DNA from 3 places in the Spongiactinospora sp. 9N601 genome. Region 3 is predicted to be linked to each of the others. Evidence: riboswitches for the same ligand, from Rfam matches in the RefSeq annotation. Region 3 holds a riboswitch; each other region holds the start of a gene.

Region 1 (5,793 bases), on a different contig from region 3:
AACCTGCGCACGAACGCCGGGTCCTCGGCGAGGGACCGATGCATCACCTTCAGGGCGACGGTGCGGTCGAGCCGGATGTCCAGGGCGACATAGACCGTCGCCATGCCGCCCCTGGCGATCCGGGACTCGACGCGGTAGCGCCCGTCGAGGAGTCTCCCGATGAGGGGATCGGCAAGCGTCGTGTCCACAAGCCCGAGTTTACGGGCGATTTGCGCGGGGCACCGCGCCTACGTCCCAAACCGATGCCGAGCCGTTCCCACAGGTTGGGCAAGAACGCTAGGGAGTCAGCGGCGAGGACGCCTCGGCGTACCTTCTGCGTGGAATGCGCCCCGCCAGCCTGGCCAGCCGCCCGGCCTCGACGGCCGACCGCATCGCCGCGGCCATCCGCTCCGGCCGTTGCGCGCGGGTGACCGCGGTGGCCAGCATGACCGCCTCGCAGCCGAGTTCCATGGCCAGGGCCGCGTCGCTGGCGGTGCCGATGCCCGCGTCCAGGATCACCGGCACCGAGACGGCCTCCACGATCAGTTCGATGCTGTGCGGGTTGCGGATGCCGAGGCCCGAGCCGATCGGCGAGCCCAGCGGCATCACGGCGGCGCACCCGGCCTGCTCCAGCCTCCTGGCCAGCGCCGGATCGTCGCCGATGTAGGGCAGCACCACGAACCCGTCGGCGATCAGCCGCTCGGCGGCGTCGAAGGTCTCGATCGGGTCGGGCAGCAGGGTGCGCTCGTCGTTGATGACCTCGACCTTCACCCAGTTGGTGCCCAGCGCCTCGCGGGCCAGCCGGGCGGTCAGCACGGCGTCGCCCGCCGTGTAGCAGCCGGCGGTGTTCGGCAGCACCGCGATGCCGCGCCGCCGCAGTACGTCGAGCACGGACCCGGGCGCGGACGGGTCCACCCGCCGCATCGCCACCGTGGTCAGCTCGGTGCCCGAGGCGGCCAGCGCCCGGTCGAGCACCTCCAGGGAGGGCGCGCCGCCGGTTCCCATGATCAGCCGGGAGCCGAACGCCCGGCCGGCGATGGTGAACCGGTCCTCCTCCGCCGCGCCGTTCACCGGCGGCGGGCCCGCCGCCTGCTCGGTCATCTGACCGGTCATCGTCATCCTCCCTGCACCGCGGTGAGCACTTCCACGCGGTCCCGCTCGGAAAGCGCGGTCGACTCCCACGCCCCCCTGGTGATGACCTCCTCGTTCAACGCGACCGCCACACCCGAGGTCGCGGTGGTGAGCGCGGTCACGGCGTTCGCCACGGTGGCCCCCTCGGGGAGGTCGTACGGGCTGCCGTTGATGGTCACTTTCATTCGGTGCTTTCCTCGAAACGCGATGGTGAACAGGGGTGGTCCACGATCGTCTCGCCCGCCAGCAGGCGGACGACCAGATCGGCGGTGAGGGGGGCGAGCAGTACGCCGCCCCGGTGATGGCCGGTGGCGACCAGGAGCCCCGGCAGCGCGGTGCGGCCGATCGCGGGCAGGTTGTCGGGCGTCCCCGGGCGCAGTCCGGCCACCACGTCGGTGACCTCCCACTCGGTGACGCCCGGCACCAGTTCCCTGGCGTCGCGCAGGATCTCCCACAGGCCGCCGGCCGTGACACGGGTGTCGAAGCCCATCTCCTCCTGGGTGGCTCCGAGCACCACCTCGCCGTCTCCGCGCGGCACCAGGTAGACGGGGGAGCCGTGGACGGTGCCGCGCACACAGCGGGTCAGCGCGGGATAGGGCGTGCGCAGGCGCATGATCTGGCCCTTGACCGGTCGTACCGGGGGCAGCACGCCGCCGGGCACCCCGGGCAGCGAGCCGGTCCACGCCCCGGCCGCCAGCACCACCTGGTCCGCCGGGATCTGCTCCGGGGCCGCCCCGGAGTCCTGACGGGGGAGCGGGGCGCGGCCGGGCCGCACGCCGCGCGAGCCGGGCTCGGCGTCCGCCGCCGCGAGCCGTACGCCCTGGACCGTGCCGCCGGCCACCACCACTTCGGCGACCCGGCGGCGCAGCACCGGGACACCGAGCCTGGACAGGGCGGTGAGCAGGGCGCGGGTCACCCGGCGCGGGTTCACCCAGGAGTCGCCGGGGGCGAGCAGGCCGCCGCGCACCGACGGGGCCAGCATGGGCTCCAGGCGGCGGCACTCGCGGCCGGTGAGCCGTTCGACGGGGAGGTCCAGTTTGGCCATGAACTCCGCCAGCTCGCCCAGCGCCGCCAGGTCGTCCGCGCCGAAGGCGACGTCCAGCGTGCCCGCCGAGCGCAGGTCGAGGTCGTCGCCGGTGGCCTCGGTGAGTTCGGCGGCGAAGCGCGGCCAGCGGGCGAGGGAGTCCACCCCCAGCCGCAGCAGCGGCTCCTCGGTGTAGGTGACCTCGCTCACCGGCGCGAGCATCCCGGCCGCGGCGTACGACGCGCCGCCCCCAGGATCGGGGTCGATGACCGTCACGGCCGCGCCCTCCCGGGCCGCCCGCCACGCGACGCTCAGCCCGACGACGCCGCCTCCCACCACCACGACCCGCCCCGCTCGGCCCGCGAGCCGCCCGGCGGGCTCTGCGGCCGTTTGCGGGCCGCCATCAACCCTGGTTGGGGTGCTTCCGTGTCCGGCCGGGTTTTTCGGTCCCGGCGCGTCCGTACCCGGGGAATCGGCGAGTGGGGCGCCACCGGACGCCGGTACGCCTCCGGCCGCGCTCAGCGGCGGGGGAGCGGGGACGCCCGGGGGGTCGCCGAGGGGTTTCGGGCCGTTCGCGAGCCCGCCGGGGGACACGGCGTGCGGGAGGCTCGCGACTCCGGCCGCGGGTTTCGGGCCGAACTCATCCCCACCTGGGGGATCGACACTCCGCATACCTTCGCTTGGGGCCGCCCTGGGCGGGGTACGCCCATCGTGGGTGGCTCCTTCCGAGCCGGTCTCCTCGGAGGCCCCTACCAGGTTCCTTCGTTCCCGATCGACTGGTTGGTGGCGGTTTTGCTCGCTTCGGTGGTGCTCGCTGCGCTGTGGCCTCATGCGGCCGATCGCTCCCTTCGCCGGCATGACCCGGATCAGGTTCTGTTACGGTCGAGGGCCGTGACAGCCCTCCTCTCAGCCCGGTTCGTCCGGACTCCCGTGCGTTTATCCCTTCTAGCCTAAGCGTCCGCAGAAGTGACCCCGCACGGGGTGTCAGCTGCGGGCGTGTACATGGATTAGCGTTTTCGTTGTCGAATCGCCATTGGCGCGCTTTCGATGCGCCGACTTAGGGTCGTGGGTTGTGAATCAGGTCGTGGTGGTGGGAGCCGGGCTCGCCGGTGTGCGCAGTCTTGAGGCCCTTCGGGCCCACGGGTACGACGGCAGAATCACTCTGATCGGAGAGGAGCGGCACCGGCCCTATGACCGCCCGCCGCTCTCCAAGGCCGTGCTGAACAGGGAGAAGGAGATCGACTCGACCTACGTCGACCTCGACCTCGACGCCCTGAAGATCGACTGGCGTCAGGCCGTGGCCGCCAAGGGGCTGCGGCCCGGAGTGGTCGAGACGACCGAGGGCGAGCTGCCGTACGACGGGCTGGTGATCGCGACCGGCGCCACGCCGATCAGGCTGCGCGGTGAGGGCCGCCAGCACGTGCTGCGGACCATCGACGACGCCCTGGAGCTGCGCGACCGGCTCGCGCCCGGGGTCCGGGTGGCGGTCATCGGCGCGGGCTGGATCGGCGCGGAGGTCACCACCGCGGCGGCCCGCGCCGGGTGCGACGTGGTCGTCGTGGAGGCCGCTCCCACCCCGCTGAGCGCGGCGCTCGGCGACGACGCGGGCGCGTGGACGGTCCCGTGGTACGCGGAGGCCGGGGTCGAGCTGCGCCTTTCCACACGGGTCGCCTCGGTCGACCACGACGGGCTCACGCTCGCCGACGGCTCGCGGATCAAGGCCGACGTCGTCGTCACCGGCGTGGGCGTCCGCCCGGCGATCGGCTGGCTGTCCGGTTCCGGCATCGAGCTGGCCGACGGGGTCGTGACCGACGAGCACCTGCGCACCTCGCTGCCCGGCGTCGTCGCGGTCGGCGACTGCGCCGCCTGGTGGTCGCGCAGGTTCGCGCGCCGGCTGCGGGTGGAGCACTGGGACACCGCGCTCGGCGCGCCCGACGTCGCCGCCGCGGCCATTCTCGGCGAGGACGCCGTCTACGACCCGGTGCCCTACTTCTGGTCGGAGCAGTTCGGGCACATGGTGCAGTACGCCGGGTACCACGCGGGCCCGCGCGCCGCCCGCCGCGTCCTGCGGGGCGACCCGCACACCGACGCCAAATGGGCCATCTGCTGGCTGACCGGCGATGACCGGCTGACCGCGATCCTCACCGTCGATCGCCCTCGCGACCTCGTCCAGGGCAGGCGGATCGTGGAGGCCGGCCGGCGGCTCGACGCCCGCCGCCTGGCCGATCCCGGCACCATGCTGCGCGATTGCGTGGTCGCCTGAGGGTGTTTGCAGATCGCCCAGTCGTGGTACTGGTGGATTCGTGACGCTTTCTGTTGCACAGATCGACCAGCAGACCGACGAGTTGGTAGGGGAGTGGATCCCGCTGTCGGAAGTGGCCAAGCGGCTGGGCCTGTCGGCCGGCCGGGCCAAGCAACTGCTGAAGGACCGCAAGATCATCGGAGTACGCCGGGACGGTGGCGAGCCCCAGGTGCCCGCCGCCTTCCTGGCCGCTGACGATGTGCTCAAGGGCCTGCCGGGCACGCTGACCGTGCTCGGTGACGCCGGATACGACGACGTCGAGGCACTGCGCTGGCTGTTCACCCCGGACGAGTCCCTGACCGGGGCGCCCGTCCAGGCGATCGCCGCCGGCCGGCACACCGAGGTCAAGCGCCGGGCGCAGGCGCTCGCCTTCTGACCGGCCGCCCGATGTCATCTCACCCATCCTCCGCCGGGCGTGCCACGCCCGGCGCGAGCCGTACCGCGCTCACCGAGCGCCTGCGATCGGCCCGCCTCTACCTCTGCACCGACGGCCGCCGCAACCGCGGTGACCTGCCCGCCTTCCTCGACGCCGTGCTCGGCGCCGGGGTCGACATCGTGCAGCTTCGGGAGAAGGGCCTGGAGGCGCGTGACGAACTGGCCCTGCTGGAGGTGTTCCGCGACGCCTGCGACCGGCACGGCGCGCTCCTGGCCGTCAACGACCGGGCCGACGTGGCCTACGCCGCCCGGCCCGACATCCTGCATCTCGGCCAGGACGACCTGCCGGTCACCGTCGCGCGCGACATCCTCGGCCCCGACATCCTCATCGGCCGCTCCACCCACGAGGCCGGCGAGGCGTCCGCGGCGGCGGCCGAAGACGGCGTCGACTACTACTGCTGCGGCCCGGTCTGGCCCACGCCGACCAAACCGGGCCGCCCGGCCCCGGGCCCCGGCCTGCTCAAGCACGCGGCGGACCTGCCCGCCACGCGCCCCTGGTTCGCCATCGGCGGCATCGACCTGGCCCGCCTGGACGAGGTGATCTCCTACGGCGCGCGCCGGGTCGTCGTGGTCCGCGCCATCACCGACGCCGACGACCCCGCCGCGGCGGCGGCGGAGTTCGCCGCCCGCCTGGCCGCGGCGCAGCCGCCGTGAGCCTTCCGGCCGGGCTCACATGTCGCGGGTCGTGGCGGCCACCGCGAGGTCGGCCAGGGCGGTACGCGCCTCCGCGGTGATCGGGGCACGCTCCAGCGCGTCCAGGGCGTCGTGCAGGTACCGCTTGATCATCTCCTCGCAGGCCGCCAGCGCCCCGCTCTCCTGGATGATCGTGCGCAGCGTGGCCACGCCCTCCGCACCGAGGGCGGGGTCGCCGAGCAGCCGCCGGACCACGGCCGCCGCCTCGGACGGCGCCGCGGCCAGCGTG
Region 2 (5,793 bases), on a different contig from region 3:
GCTCCCGCCCCGACAGCGAGCGCAGCCAGATCTCGCAGGCGAGGGTCCGCGACAGCGGGGCGACGGCGTGCAGCGGCGGCCGTGGCCCGGTGAGGGCGGCCCGCAGCGCCGCGGGGTCGATCAGCCCGAGCCGGGCGAGCAGCGAGGAGGAGAACAGGTCCATCAACTCCGTGCGGTGCCGGCGCAGCCCCGCGTAGAACTCGGCGGCGGGCCCGCTGCGCGGCGGGCGGCCGAGGAAGGGCCGCGGCACCAGCCCGTCCATCGCGGCGGCGAGCAGCGGCTTGCGCAGGCCGGGCGCGCCGCGTTCGTGCGGACGTACCGACAGCGCCGCCTCGATCACGGCGTCGTCCAGGTAGGGCGCGGCGTAGGGCAGCCCGAGGCGGACGGTGGCCTGCTCGACCTGCCGGAGCCCGGCGCCCGCCGTACGCGCCTGGAGCAGGGCCGCGTGCTGGGCCCGGCGCCGGCACAGCGGCGGCGGCTCGTCGTCGGCGATCCCGGACAGCACGCCACGGGCCGCCTGGACCGCCTGCCCGGTGGCCCACACGGGCATCCGCGGCGGCGTGCCCCAGGTCAGCGCGAGCGCGCCGCCGGACGCGGGCTCGCTGCTCAGGCCGCCCGCGCACGCCGCCAGCCACGCGGCGTGCGAGTCGCGCTCGGCCAGCTCCCGCAGCGCCCGCCACCACGGCATGCGGTGGCCGCGCAGGTGCGCGAGCGCGGTCAGCGGCCGGCGCCGGACGAGATCGTGCAGATAGGACGGCTGGACCGAGAACAACTCGTCGCCGCCCACCCCCGTCAGGTGCAGGTAGGAACCGGCCGCGATCAGCCGGTCGGTCACGTAGGCGATCCGCGCGGTGTCACGCACCCAGCCGGGGGGCTCCTCCAGGGCCTGCCGGGGCTCGGTCAGCCCGCCGAACCACGGCGGGACGTCGTCGCGCCCGGCCGTGAGGTGCCTGGCGTTGGGCAGCGCCGCGGCGGCCCGGCGCGCCCACACCGTGTCGCCCGACCCGCTGGGGCCGATGTCGGCGCCCTGGCGATGAATGGTCACCAGGCGGCCCGAGCCGCGCCCGGCCAGGAAGCACAGAGCGGTGGAGTCGAGCCCGCCGGACAGGTCGGCGCTGATCGTGTCGCCGTAGTGGGAACCGCCCTTCGCGCAGGAGCCGACCGCCGCGACCAGCGCGTCGCGCACCGCCTCCGCGCCCTCGGCCAGCGGCAGCGCCGGCTCCGGCGGACTCCACCAGCGGCGCAGCGTCGCCGTGCCGTCCGGCTCCAGGATCAGGCAGTGGTCGGGCGGCACCCCGGTGACGCCGCGCCACACCCCCGCCTGCTGGAGCGGCCAGGCCGCGCAGTACGGCAGCAGCCGCGCGGCGAGGACGCCCTCGTCGACCGGCGCGCCGGTCACCGTGGCCAGCACGTCGGAGCGGCTGGCCGCCACCGTCACGCCCGCCACCCGGGCCTGGAATATCCGGCGCACCGCCGAGGCGCTGCCCCGGGCTCGCACCCTGCCGCCGACCGCGGCGATCAGGTGGAAGCTGCCGGGCAGCCCCGCGACCACGCGTTCCACCTCGTTCAGATCACGTATCCGGTCCAGCCGCCGCGCCAGGTCGGCGGTGGTGACCGGGCATCGCCCGAGCACCGCCACCTGCGCCGAGCCCGCGCGGGCGTGGCGGATCTGATCACACGGCCACTCGCCGACCAGCCACGGACGGCCGGACGCGTGATCGATCACACCGCTCGCCCACGGGCGCAGCGCCCCTGCCGCGGCGGCCCCGGCCGCCCCGTCGGGAAGGACGGCGAACCACGGCTCCCCTCGCACCGTTGTTCCCCCGCCCGTCAGGCTTGGGGGTCGGGAAACCGGGACTGCCGGGCAGGCCGGATATCTGTCGCGCTCATGGGACCGCGCTCCTTTCCGCGATAGACCTTCGGTCACCCGCCATGTCTACCGATCAGGAAGTGGTCACCATAAGTATCCGGACGGTTACGCTCCGCGAACAATCTTGGTACGCATCCCTGGGCGCGCCGGATATCGACAGCGGCCCCCGACTCGGGGTCGGTTCAGAGCGAGACCCACTCCGCGGTGGGCCAGGTCTCCTGCCGCCACGCGCTGTCCCAGAACATCCACTCGTACTCGGTGGCCCGGCAGAAGGCGTGGACCATCTGTTCGCGCGTCTGCGGGCCGGCCGCCGCGGCCAGCCGGTCGGTGATCTCCTTGGCCTGGGTGACCGACTCGGCGAACGCCGGGTCGGCGTAGGTGGAGATCCAGGCGCGGTAGGGGTGGTCGGCGGCGCCGGCGGTACGCTCCAGCAGCGCCTCGCCCACGTCCTGGTAGACCCAGAAGCAGGGGAGGACCGCCGCCGCGAGCACCGGGTAGGGCGCCGACAGCGCGGTGGCCTGCAAGTACGAGGAGTAGCCGAGGCAGGTCGGCGACGTCGCGATCCCGGACAGGTCGTCCGGGCTCAGGCCGTACTCCTCGATGTAACCGGCGTGCAGCGACGCCTCCGCGGTCAGCGCGGTGTTCGCGCTCTGCGCGTAGAAGGCCGCCTCGTCGACGTCGCCCGCGCGCGTGGAGGCGGTGGCCAGCGCCTTGGAGAACGCCTCCAGATAGCGGGCGTCCTGGACGATGTAGAACGCGAACTTGTCGCGGTCGAGCGTGCCCGCGCCGAGCGCGGTGTTGAACGGGTGCTCGTGGATGGCCCGCACCAGCTTCGCGGTGCGCTGCCAGACCTCAGTGCAGAACGAACCCTCACCCACGGTGACGTCCCTTCGCTAGTCCGAACTAGAGCAGGTTCTACGGGTGTGATCTCAGCCCGGCGCGCCGGGCACCCCGCGTCATGGGTCACCGTAGCAGGTCGTGTCCGAACGCCCCGCCGGGGGGAGGCGGGCAGGGCGTACGCGGATCGGCGCGGTCAGCCCCCGGCCACCTGCGCGCAGCGCTGCACGGCGGCGAGCCGGACGTCCCACGGGGTGCGGGACTTGGCCGAGATCATCATCCCGACCGCGGACGGGGTCAGCCGGTCGGCGAAGTCGAGGGCGGCGGCGAGGTCGAGCGGGGTGTCGTCCCAGCGGTTGTGGCACACCGAGTCGGTGTACGGCGGGCGGCCCGCCGCCGCGCCCACGACCTCGTCCACGAAGACCCCGTAAAGGATGAACTCGGAAATGTGCAGGTGCGAGTTGAAGGCGTCCATCCAGTGCCGCCCGGTGACCTTCGTGATGCGTTCCTGCATCTCCCGCACGAGGGCCGGGTCCCAGAAGTTGAGCGAACTGACGTAATCGGGGAGCGGCAGCGCCCGGGTGGCGGGCAGGCCCAAAAGGCCGCGCGCCGCGTGGTGCCACTTGATATGCCGGTCCATTCCCGCGTGTACGCCGTCTTCGAGCCGGTAAAGGCACAGCCGGTCGTCGGTGGTGAAGCTCTCCGCGCGGGTCGGCCGCACCAGCACGACGTCGGAGTCGAGCAGTAGCGCCACATCGGCGTCCACGTGCGCGGCGGCGGCTATCTTGAGCGCCTGCTGGATGACCCAGCCGCGCACAGGTGGCCATGGTCTGCGCAGATTGGCCCACAGTCCGCTGCGAGGAACGCGGACATAGCGGCGGGGGAGAAGCTCGGGTTCGGTCCAGATCCGGCACCGCGGGCCCGCGAACCTGGCGAACACCGCCTGGTCCGCGGTGGGCACGATGACGTGGTGGACGGTGTCTTGTGACGTGTGGTGGAGCACGGACCGGTGGAGCTCGCCGAAAAGCTCCGAGTCCGGTCCGTAGCTCGGGGTGATGACCGCTAATTTCCTGCTCACGGGTATCCCGCTCCCATCCCTGCCGGAGGGTACGAATAAGCGCCCCCGATTCACTGCCGTCACTTCTTCTACCGCCTGCGCGAGGCTTCGGCAACGGGCGTGTTGGAACGTGCCAGGAAACGTTACTCTACCAGCGGTTTTCGGCCCCTCGGAGCGCTGCGCCGAAACGACTCGGCGGGCGCTGGAGCCCATAGTGTTCGCGAAGTGTGGAGCCCTCGTACTCGGTCCGGAACAGGCCCCGTTTCCGCAGAATGGGGACCACGTGGCCGGTGAACGCGTCGAAGCCGCCGGGCAGGTACGGCGGCATTATGTTGAACCCGTCGGCCGCGCTGCCGGTGAACCACTCCTCGATCCGGTCGGCGATCTGCTCGGGGGCGCCCGCCGTCACCCAGTGCCCCCGCGCCCCGGCCAGCCTGCGCAGCAACTGCCGGATCGTCGGGGCCTCGCGCCGCACGATGTCGGCCACCAGCTTGAAGCGGCTGCTCTCCTGCCGGTCGCCGGTGGTGGGCAGCACGTCCGCGGGGAACGGCCCGTCCAGGTCGTACCCGCGCAGGTCCACCCCGAGGAGCTGGTCGAGCTGGTGCAGGGAGTACTCCGGCTGGATCAGCTCGTCGAACTCCTCCTGAAGCTCCAGCGCCTCGGCCTCGGTGGAGCCGATGAACGGGCTGATCCCCGGCAGCACCCTGACCTGGTCGGGGTCGCGGCCCTCGCTCTTGACCCTGGCCTTGATGTCGGCGTAGAAGTCGCGGGCGTCGCCGAGCGTCTGGTGGGCGGTGAAGATCGCCTCGGCGTAGGCGGCGGCGAAGGCCCTGCCGTCTTTCGAGGAGCCCGCCTGCACGTAGACGGGCCTGCCCTGCGGGGAGCGCGGGACGTTCAGCGGCCCGGCGACGCGCAGCAGCGCCCCGGCGTGGTCGATGCGGTGGATCTTGGAGGTGTCCGCGAAGATCCCGCTCTCCCGGTCGATGACCAGGGCGTCGTCCTCCCAGCTGTCCCACAGGGCGGTGACGGCTTCCAGGAACTCCCTGGCCCTGGCGTACCGGTCGGCGTGTACCGGGTGCGTCTCCAGCCCGAAGTTGGCGGCGGCCTGCGACGCGCCGGTGGTCACGATGTTCCAGCCCGCCCTGCCCCGGCTGATGTGGTCGAGCGAGGCGAACAGGCGGGCGAGGTTGTACGGCTCAAGGTAGGTCGTGGAGGCCGTCGCGATCAGGCCGATCCGCTCGGTGGCGGTCGCCACCCCGGTCAGCAGGGTGATCGGCTCCAGCCGGAACCTGCTCGCGTACCGGACGTTCTCCGGCAGCGAGGGCCCGTCGGCCAGGAAGACCGCGTCCAGCTTCGCCGCCTCCGCCTGCCGGGCCAGCTCCTGGTAATAGGTGATGTCAAGAAGCCGGCGCGCGTCCGAACTCGGATGCCGCCAGGCGGCTTCGTGATGACCGCCCGGGTAAATGAAGAGATTGAGGGTTAACTGGCGGTTTGATGGTCGGCTCACGATTTGTCCGTTTCTCTTGTCACGCCGAGTGCGGCCAGCAGCCTGGTACGGATCTCGGCGAACCTCGGGTCGGCCGAATCCCGCGGCTGTTCGATGTCGATCCGGGTCTCGGCCGCGATCCGGCCGGCGGACAGCACCAGCACCCGGTCGGCGAGCACGATCGATTCGTCCACATCGTGCGTGACCAGCAGTACGGCCGGCCGGTGCCGGTCGCACAACCGGCGCAGCAGCGTGTGCATCTTGATCCGGGTGAGCGCGTCGAGCGCGCCGAACGGCTCGTCGGCCAGCAGCAGCTCCGGTTCGCGTACCAGCGACCTGGCGAGCGCCACCCGCTGCTGCTCACCGCCGGAGAGCTGGTTCGGCCAGGCCCGCTCGCGCCCGGCCAGGCCGACCTCGCCGAGGCTCGCCGCGCCGCGTCCGGCCTGGTCGCCGGGCAGCCCGAGCACCACGTTGTCCAGCACCCGCTGCCAGGGCAGCAGCCGGGCGTCCTGGAAGACCACCGACACCCGCGCGGGCACGCTC
Region 3 (5,793 bases):
GACCGCGCGGCGCTCGAAGGCTCGCTGGAGCCGGCCGAGGGGGCCGCACGGGACGGCATGCGAGAGGCGACCCGGAGCGCGATCAGCGACATGATCGGCAGGTTCCGCGCCTGCCGCAACGCCGACGCGTTCGCCCGTGACCTGGTCGCCGAGGGGATCGCCAGGGTCCACACCGCGGTCGAGACCTACGGTGCCGGTGGGCGGCTCGACGATGACGACGCGGCCCGGCTCTGCATGGCGCTGAGCATCGTGAGAGTGCGCGACGAGGCGTGGACCTCCATGGTGGCCGACGGCCTGCGGGCGCATCTGGCGCTCTGGCACGATCTCGTCCGCCGGGTCGAGCCGCGGTTCCTGCCGCCCGTGGCGTCACTCCTGGGCATGGCCGCCTGGCACCACGGCGACTGCGCGCTCGCGGACATGGCCCTCAATCGTGCCCTGGCGGCCGATCCCGGCTATTCGATGGCCGTGCTGCTCAGCCAGGCGCTGAGCCACATGCTGCCACCCGACCGGCTCGGCGAGCGGATGCCCCGCCCCGCCGACCTCGACCAGGCCATGGGGCCGCCGCACATGGCCTGGCTGCTTCCCCTGCTGGACCTGATCGACGATCAGGCGGGCGACTACGCGGCCGAGGAGGCGTTCACGAGCGGCCCGGAGGCTGCGGCGGACGCGACGAATGCGGCGGCGTCCCCGGACCGCGATCCCCCTGATCCAGGGGCAGTGCCTGCGCCGCCGGCCCGAGATGGAGCCGCACCATGATCGCCGCACCCGCCACCGCGACCGGCATGGCCACGACCGCCCCGACCGGAATGAGGAAGATGAGGAACACGACGACTCCGAAGCCCAGCGCCCCCGCCTTGTTCGCGCGCAGCACGCGGAAGCGCTCCTTACGCCGCATGCCCCGGCGCTCCATGGCGAGCGTGGTCAGCTCCACCGTCAGGAAGAAGCCCGAGACGGCCGCCCCGAGCACCGGCACCACCGTCTGCCCGATCACCGGCACGAACCCGAGCGCGAACAACGGGATCGTGAAGAGCAGCACGAACCAGAGGGTGACCAGGCTGTCGCGGATCGATCGGGGGATCGACCGCCACAATGGCACGTCGTTGCCCCCGGGCACCTCCCCGTGAGACTCCTCGACCTTCTCCGACAGCTTCTCGTAGAACGGCTCGCCGACGATCAGCGTCAGCGCGGTGAAGGTGAGCACGGCGAGGGCCAGACCCATCCCGAAGATCACGATCCCCAGGAGGAAGCGCATGGTGTCACGCAGGCCGGGGTTCCAGCCATCCGCGAACGGCGTCGCGAAGTCCGCCAGGTCCCCGGCACGTCCTCCAAGGAAGACCAGCGCCACAACATAGATGACCAACGTGACCAGAGCGGGCAGCAGCCCGAAGAGCCACCACCGCGGGTGCCGAGCGCACCAGCGCATGCCCTGAAAGAAGAACCCGATGCCACCGAAGAACGCCCGCAATGCAGCCATGCCCGGCAGGCTAACGCCTCCCGCCCACCCTGGCGTCCCGATGATCCCCCGCCCACCGCCTCACCCGCCCTAAGGCGTCGGCACCGAGTCACACGAGACCCACCGGACCGGGAGGGCGAGCGCAGCGACGAGGGGGCAGAGCAACGTCGCATCTCGCGGAGCAGAGCCGGACATACATACCACGACCTGCGCAAAGGAGACGCCACCCACCACGGAAGACCCGACATACCGTTTCCGGACAACGCCGGATCTCGCTATTTCACCCGCTGCCGTCCGCCTCCGAGGCGGTGTCCACCGAGCGCTGTAAATGGGAACGTTCAAACCGGGCCATCGCACAGGTCGGCCACACCGGCCGCAGGAAAGCCCCACCACATCGCGGCACGCGATCGGCTCCGAAGGAGGACACCCCGCCACCACCCGGCGATGACCGTTTCACGTGCGACCAGTGCCGGCCGTACCCGGCCGGGGCGGTCCGCATGACACCAAGAGAGGTCTGATCAACGATCGACGCGCCAGAGGGCGGGCAGTTCGACGCCCAATTCGGCGAAGAGGCGACGCAGAAGAGGAAGGGAGATGCCAAGGACATTGCCGTGGTCCCCGTCGATGCCCTCGACGAACCAACCGCCGAAGCCCTCCAGCGCAAATGCCCCCGCGACGCGCAGCGGCTCCCCCGTCGCCACATACGCAGCGATCTCGGCATCGGTGGGCGTCCCGAAGCGCACCAGAGTGGAGCCGAGCTCGGCGGCCTCCCGCCCGCTGGCGGCGTCGATCACGCAATGCCCGGTCAGCAGCCGGCCATCGCTCCCGCGCATCGCCTGCCACCTGGCCGTCGCCTCCTCAGGCGTCGCGGGCTTGCCGTACGGCACACCGTCGATCTCCAGGACCGAGTCACAGCCGATCACCAGCCCATCCCCCACCCGCTCGGCCACAGCGGCGGCCTTCGCCCGAGCAAGCGTGAGCGCGAGGTCCCCGGGGGTGTCAGCGGTCACCGCATCCTCATCCACCCCACTGACGACCACTTTGGGATCAAGCCCCGCAGTCCGCAACAACGCAAGCCTGGCAGGCGAAGCGGAAGCCAGCACGATCGTCATAAGAAACCTCCGATCAGATCCCGCCTGCGGCGGAGAAGCAATCAAAGCCCTGCGGAGCAGGGCAGAGCCAACCGATTCGCGCATCGAACAAAGACACGATAGCCAGCAAGAGAGAAGATCATGCCACCTTCCACGGTCCATACCCAGCTCTGGAATGAGCGCCGCATCCCAGCCCCGCCCACCCCCTCGCCACCGGCCACGAAACTCCTGGGCGTTACCAGGCATGTTGACCGCCGTCCCGCTCACCAACGACGGCAAGGCCGGCTTGGACCGGCCGCTCGGCCCACTCGCCGACGTCCCCGCCCCACTGGGCACATTTCCCGGCAAATCAGCACGCTGGCCCAGGCGACCCTGCTGCCGGTCATCGAGATCAACCGGAGGCCGCCCCAGAGCAAGGCTGCATGCCACAGCCCAGTGGGTGCCGCACGAATTCTGGATGAGCGTCGCCGAGATCGATGCTGTTCTCATCAAGGGCGTTGGCGATGTGGAAACGGCCTGCATCGAAGACGAACTCCACCGCGATGGTGCCGTCCGCCACGTCATGACTCGAAGGACGCCACTCGAGCAGCGCAACTTCGCGCAGTTCCTGGCCGACGAACGGCTCAAGCCGTTCGTCGGCGCCGACCCACGCCGGAGTCAGCTCGAACCACTCCCAGTCACTGATCGCAGTCGTCGTGTCGATGCTGTCCCGGCTGATCGACAGCTCATCGAGCTTCCAGTGGCAGATCTCTACCTGGACACCATCGAAGTCCAAGACGACGGGACAGTCCGCGAACCATTCCCCGGTCTCGACAAAGCGCACGATCGCGAACCCCGTAAGACGCCGGCCACCAAGTGCGGCCAGGCTCGGCCCGTGTTCCTCGCGGACGGCTTCAAGCCCGACGAGAAAGGTCGGCTCGAAGCCGGATATCCCCATCACGATTGCCGATTGTCCACGTTATTCACGGGGCCGGCCAGCCGATATCCACTACCAAGCCGCATGGCCGTGCTCGACGGCTTCATCCTTTCAAGTGATCACTCACGTGGGGGCTGTGGCGAAGGGAGGGTGTGGGTTAGGGTTGGACACGACAGATCGCGGGGGTCCGGTGAACCGGGCTGAGATTGTGGCTGAGACGGCTGCTGACCGCTGGAACCTGACCGGGTAATGCCGGCGTAGGGAGAGATCGAGTCGTCATGACCGACACTGCGATGACACGTGCCCGCAAGGTGTATTTGCACGGAGAGCGGGCGGATCTGCGGGTGCCGATGCGGGAGGTGGCGCTCACTGATGGGGGTGCCGTGGTGCTCTATGACACCTCTGGGCCGTACACCGACCCGGACTACGACGCCGACGTGCGGTGCGGGCTGCCCGCGCTACGTGCGGGCTGGATCGCCGGGCGCGGTGACACGGTGTCGTACACCGGGCGTACGGTGCGGCCCGAGGATGATGGGCGGCGTTCGGGGGATCCGCTGCGGAACGCGGCGGCGTTCGCTGAGCGGTCGCCTCGCCGGGCGAGTGGGGCGGGGGCGGTGACGCAGCGCGCTTATGCGCGGCGTGGGGAGATCACCTCTGAGATGGAGTTCGTCGCGCTCCGGGAAGGGGTCGAGCCGGAGGTGGTCCGGGGCGAGCTGGCGGCGGGCCGGGCGGTGTTGCCCGCCAACGTCAACCATCCGGAGCTGGAGCCGATGATCATCGGCCGGAACTTCCTGGTGAAGGTGAACGCCAACATCGGCAACTCGGCGGTGGCGTCCTCGATCGAGGAGGAGGTGGCCAAGATGACCTGGGCGACCCGCTGGGGCGCCGACACCATCATGGACCTGTCCACCGGCAGGGACATTCACACCACGCGCGAGTGGATCCTGCGCAATTCGCCCGTCCCGGTCGGGACGGTTCCGCTCTACCAGGCCGTGGAGAAGGTCGGTGGCGATCCGGCCGAGCTGACCTGGGAGGTCTTCCGAGACACCGTGGTCGAGCAGGCCGAGCAGGGCGTGGACTACATGACGGTGCACGCGGGCGTACTGCTGGAGTACGTGCCGCTGACGGCCCGCCGCCGTACGGGCATCGTGTCGCGCGGTGGTTCGATCATGGCGGCGTGGTGTCTGGCGCATCACCGCCAGAACTTCCTGTACACCCACTTCCGGGAGCTGTGCGAGATCTTCGCCGCGTACGACGTGACCTGGTCGTTGGGCGATGGATTGCGGCCCGGGTCGATCTCCGACGCCAATGACGAGGCCCAGTTCGCCGAACTGCGCACCCAGGGTGAACTCACCCGGATCGCCGCCGAGTATGACAACCAGGTGATGAACGAGGGCCCCGGGCACATCCCGATGCACAAGATCAAGGAGAACGTCGACCTGCAACGGGAGTGGTGCGACGACGCGCCGTTCTACACGCTCGGGCCGCTGACCACCGACATCGCGCCGGGGTATGACCACATCACCTCGGCGATCGGCGCGGCGATGATCGGCTGGTACGGCACCGCGATGCTCTGCTACGTCACGCCCAAGGAGCACCTAGGGCTTCCGGACCGCGATGACGTCAAGGCCGGGGTGATCGCCTACAAGATCGCCGCACACGCCGCGGACCTGGCCAAGGGGCATCCGGGCGCGCAGGCGTGGGACGACGCGCTTTCGGACGCGCGGTTCGACTTCCGGTGGGAGGACCAGTTCAACCTCTCCCTCGACCCGGACACCGCGCGGGCGTTCCACGACGCGACGTTGCCCGCCGCGCCCGCCAAGACCGCGCACTTCTGCTCGATGTGCGGCCCGCACTTCTGCTCGATGAAGATCACGCGGGACGTACGGGCGTACGCCGCCGGGCGCGGCCTGGACGAGGAGCAGGCCCTGGCCGAGGGCCTGCGCGAGAAGGCCGCCGAGTTCAACGCCTCCGGCGGCCGTATCTACCTCCCGGTCTCGCCCGCCGACCCCACCTGATGTTTCGTCACGGCTGAACCGGGTCACCTCACGGGCAGAGCCAGATTCCGGAAGCGGCGACGGCTCTGCCCCGGAACATCAGCCGACCGCTTCGCCGATCCTCCTTATCGACTATGGCAGTCGCATACCTCCCGGCTTCAGGTCTCAATAGCCGGGACTGCGAATCGGGAAAATGTAATCCTGATCCACCGGCCGCGTTCGGCCGACCTGGCGGCCGTCTTGTACCGCGAGCAGGGGCACGGTCACCTCGGATCACGCCCACGATGGCGGTCTACGCCGTGCCCCAGAGCGCCGTGCACACCCTGATGGAATGAC

Evidence for each region. Region 3 has a riboswitch for thiamine pyrophosphate ahead of thiC (phosphomethylpyrimidine synthase ThiC). Riboswitches for the same ligand answer to the same signal wherever they lie in the genome.
Region 1: it holds a riboswitch for thiamine pyrophosphate, as region 3 does, so the genes downstream of both, ACH34R_RS01550 (FAD-dependent oxidoreductase) here and thiC (phosphomethylpyrimidine synthase ThiC) in region 3, are expected to answer to the same signal.
Region 2: it holds a riboswitch for thiamine pyrophosphate, as region 3 does, so the genes downstream of both, tenA (thiaminase II) here and thiC (phosphomethylpyrimidine synthase ThiC) in region 3, are expected to answer to the same signal.

The regions. Positions count from the first base shown of each region.
Region 1 covers NZ_JBIRBB010000001.1:359,641-365,433, reverse strand. The annotation lists gene pknB (Stk1 family PASTA domain-containing Ser/Thr kinase) at 1-188, opposite strand, end outside; gene ACH34R_RS01560 (thiazole synthase) at 277-1,080, opposite strand; gene thiS (sulfur carrier protein ThiS) at 1,095-1,295, opposite strand; gene ACH34R_RS01550 (FAD-dependent oxidoreductase) at 1,292-2,476, opposite strand; TPP riboswitch at 2,961-3,076, opposite strand; gene ACH34R_RS01545 (NAD(P)/FAD-dependent oxidoreductase) at 3,207-4,397, shown strand; gene ACH34R_RS01540 (Rv2175c family DNA-binding protein) at 4,438-4,812, shown strand; gene thiE (thiamine phosphate synthase) at 4,824-5,525, shown strand; gene ACH34R_RS01530 (polyprenyl synthetase family protein) at 5,541-5,793, opposite strand, start outside.
Region 2 covers NZ_JBIRBB010000012.1:297,658-303,450, reverse strand. The annotation lists gene ACH34R_RS28520 (asparagine synthase-related protein) at 1-1,813, opposite strand, end outside; gene tenA (thiaminase II) at 2,053-2,748, opposite strand; TPP riboswitch at 2,739-2,834, opposite strand; gene ACH34R_RS28510 (DUF6492 family protein) at 2,904-3,785, opposite strand; gene ACH34R_RS28505 (LLM class flavin-dependent oxidoreductase) at 3,913-5,271, opposite strand; gene ACH34R_RS28500 (ABC transporter ATP-binding protein) at 5,268-5,793, opposite strand, start outside.
Region 3 covers NZ_JBIRBB010000003.1:82,874-88,666, reverse strand. The annotation lists gene ACH34R_RS07435 (DUF4192 domain-containing protein) at 1-756, shown strand, start outside; gene ACH34R_RS07430 (EI24 domain-containing protein) at 638-1,474, opposite strand; gene ACH34R_RS07425 (Maf family protein) at 1,972-2,565, opposite strand; gene ACH34R_RS07420 (hypothetical protein) at 2,936-3,484, opposite strand; TPP riboswitch at 3,630-3,743, shown strand; gene thiC (phosphomethylpyrimidine synthase ThiC) at 3,739-5,478, shown strand.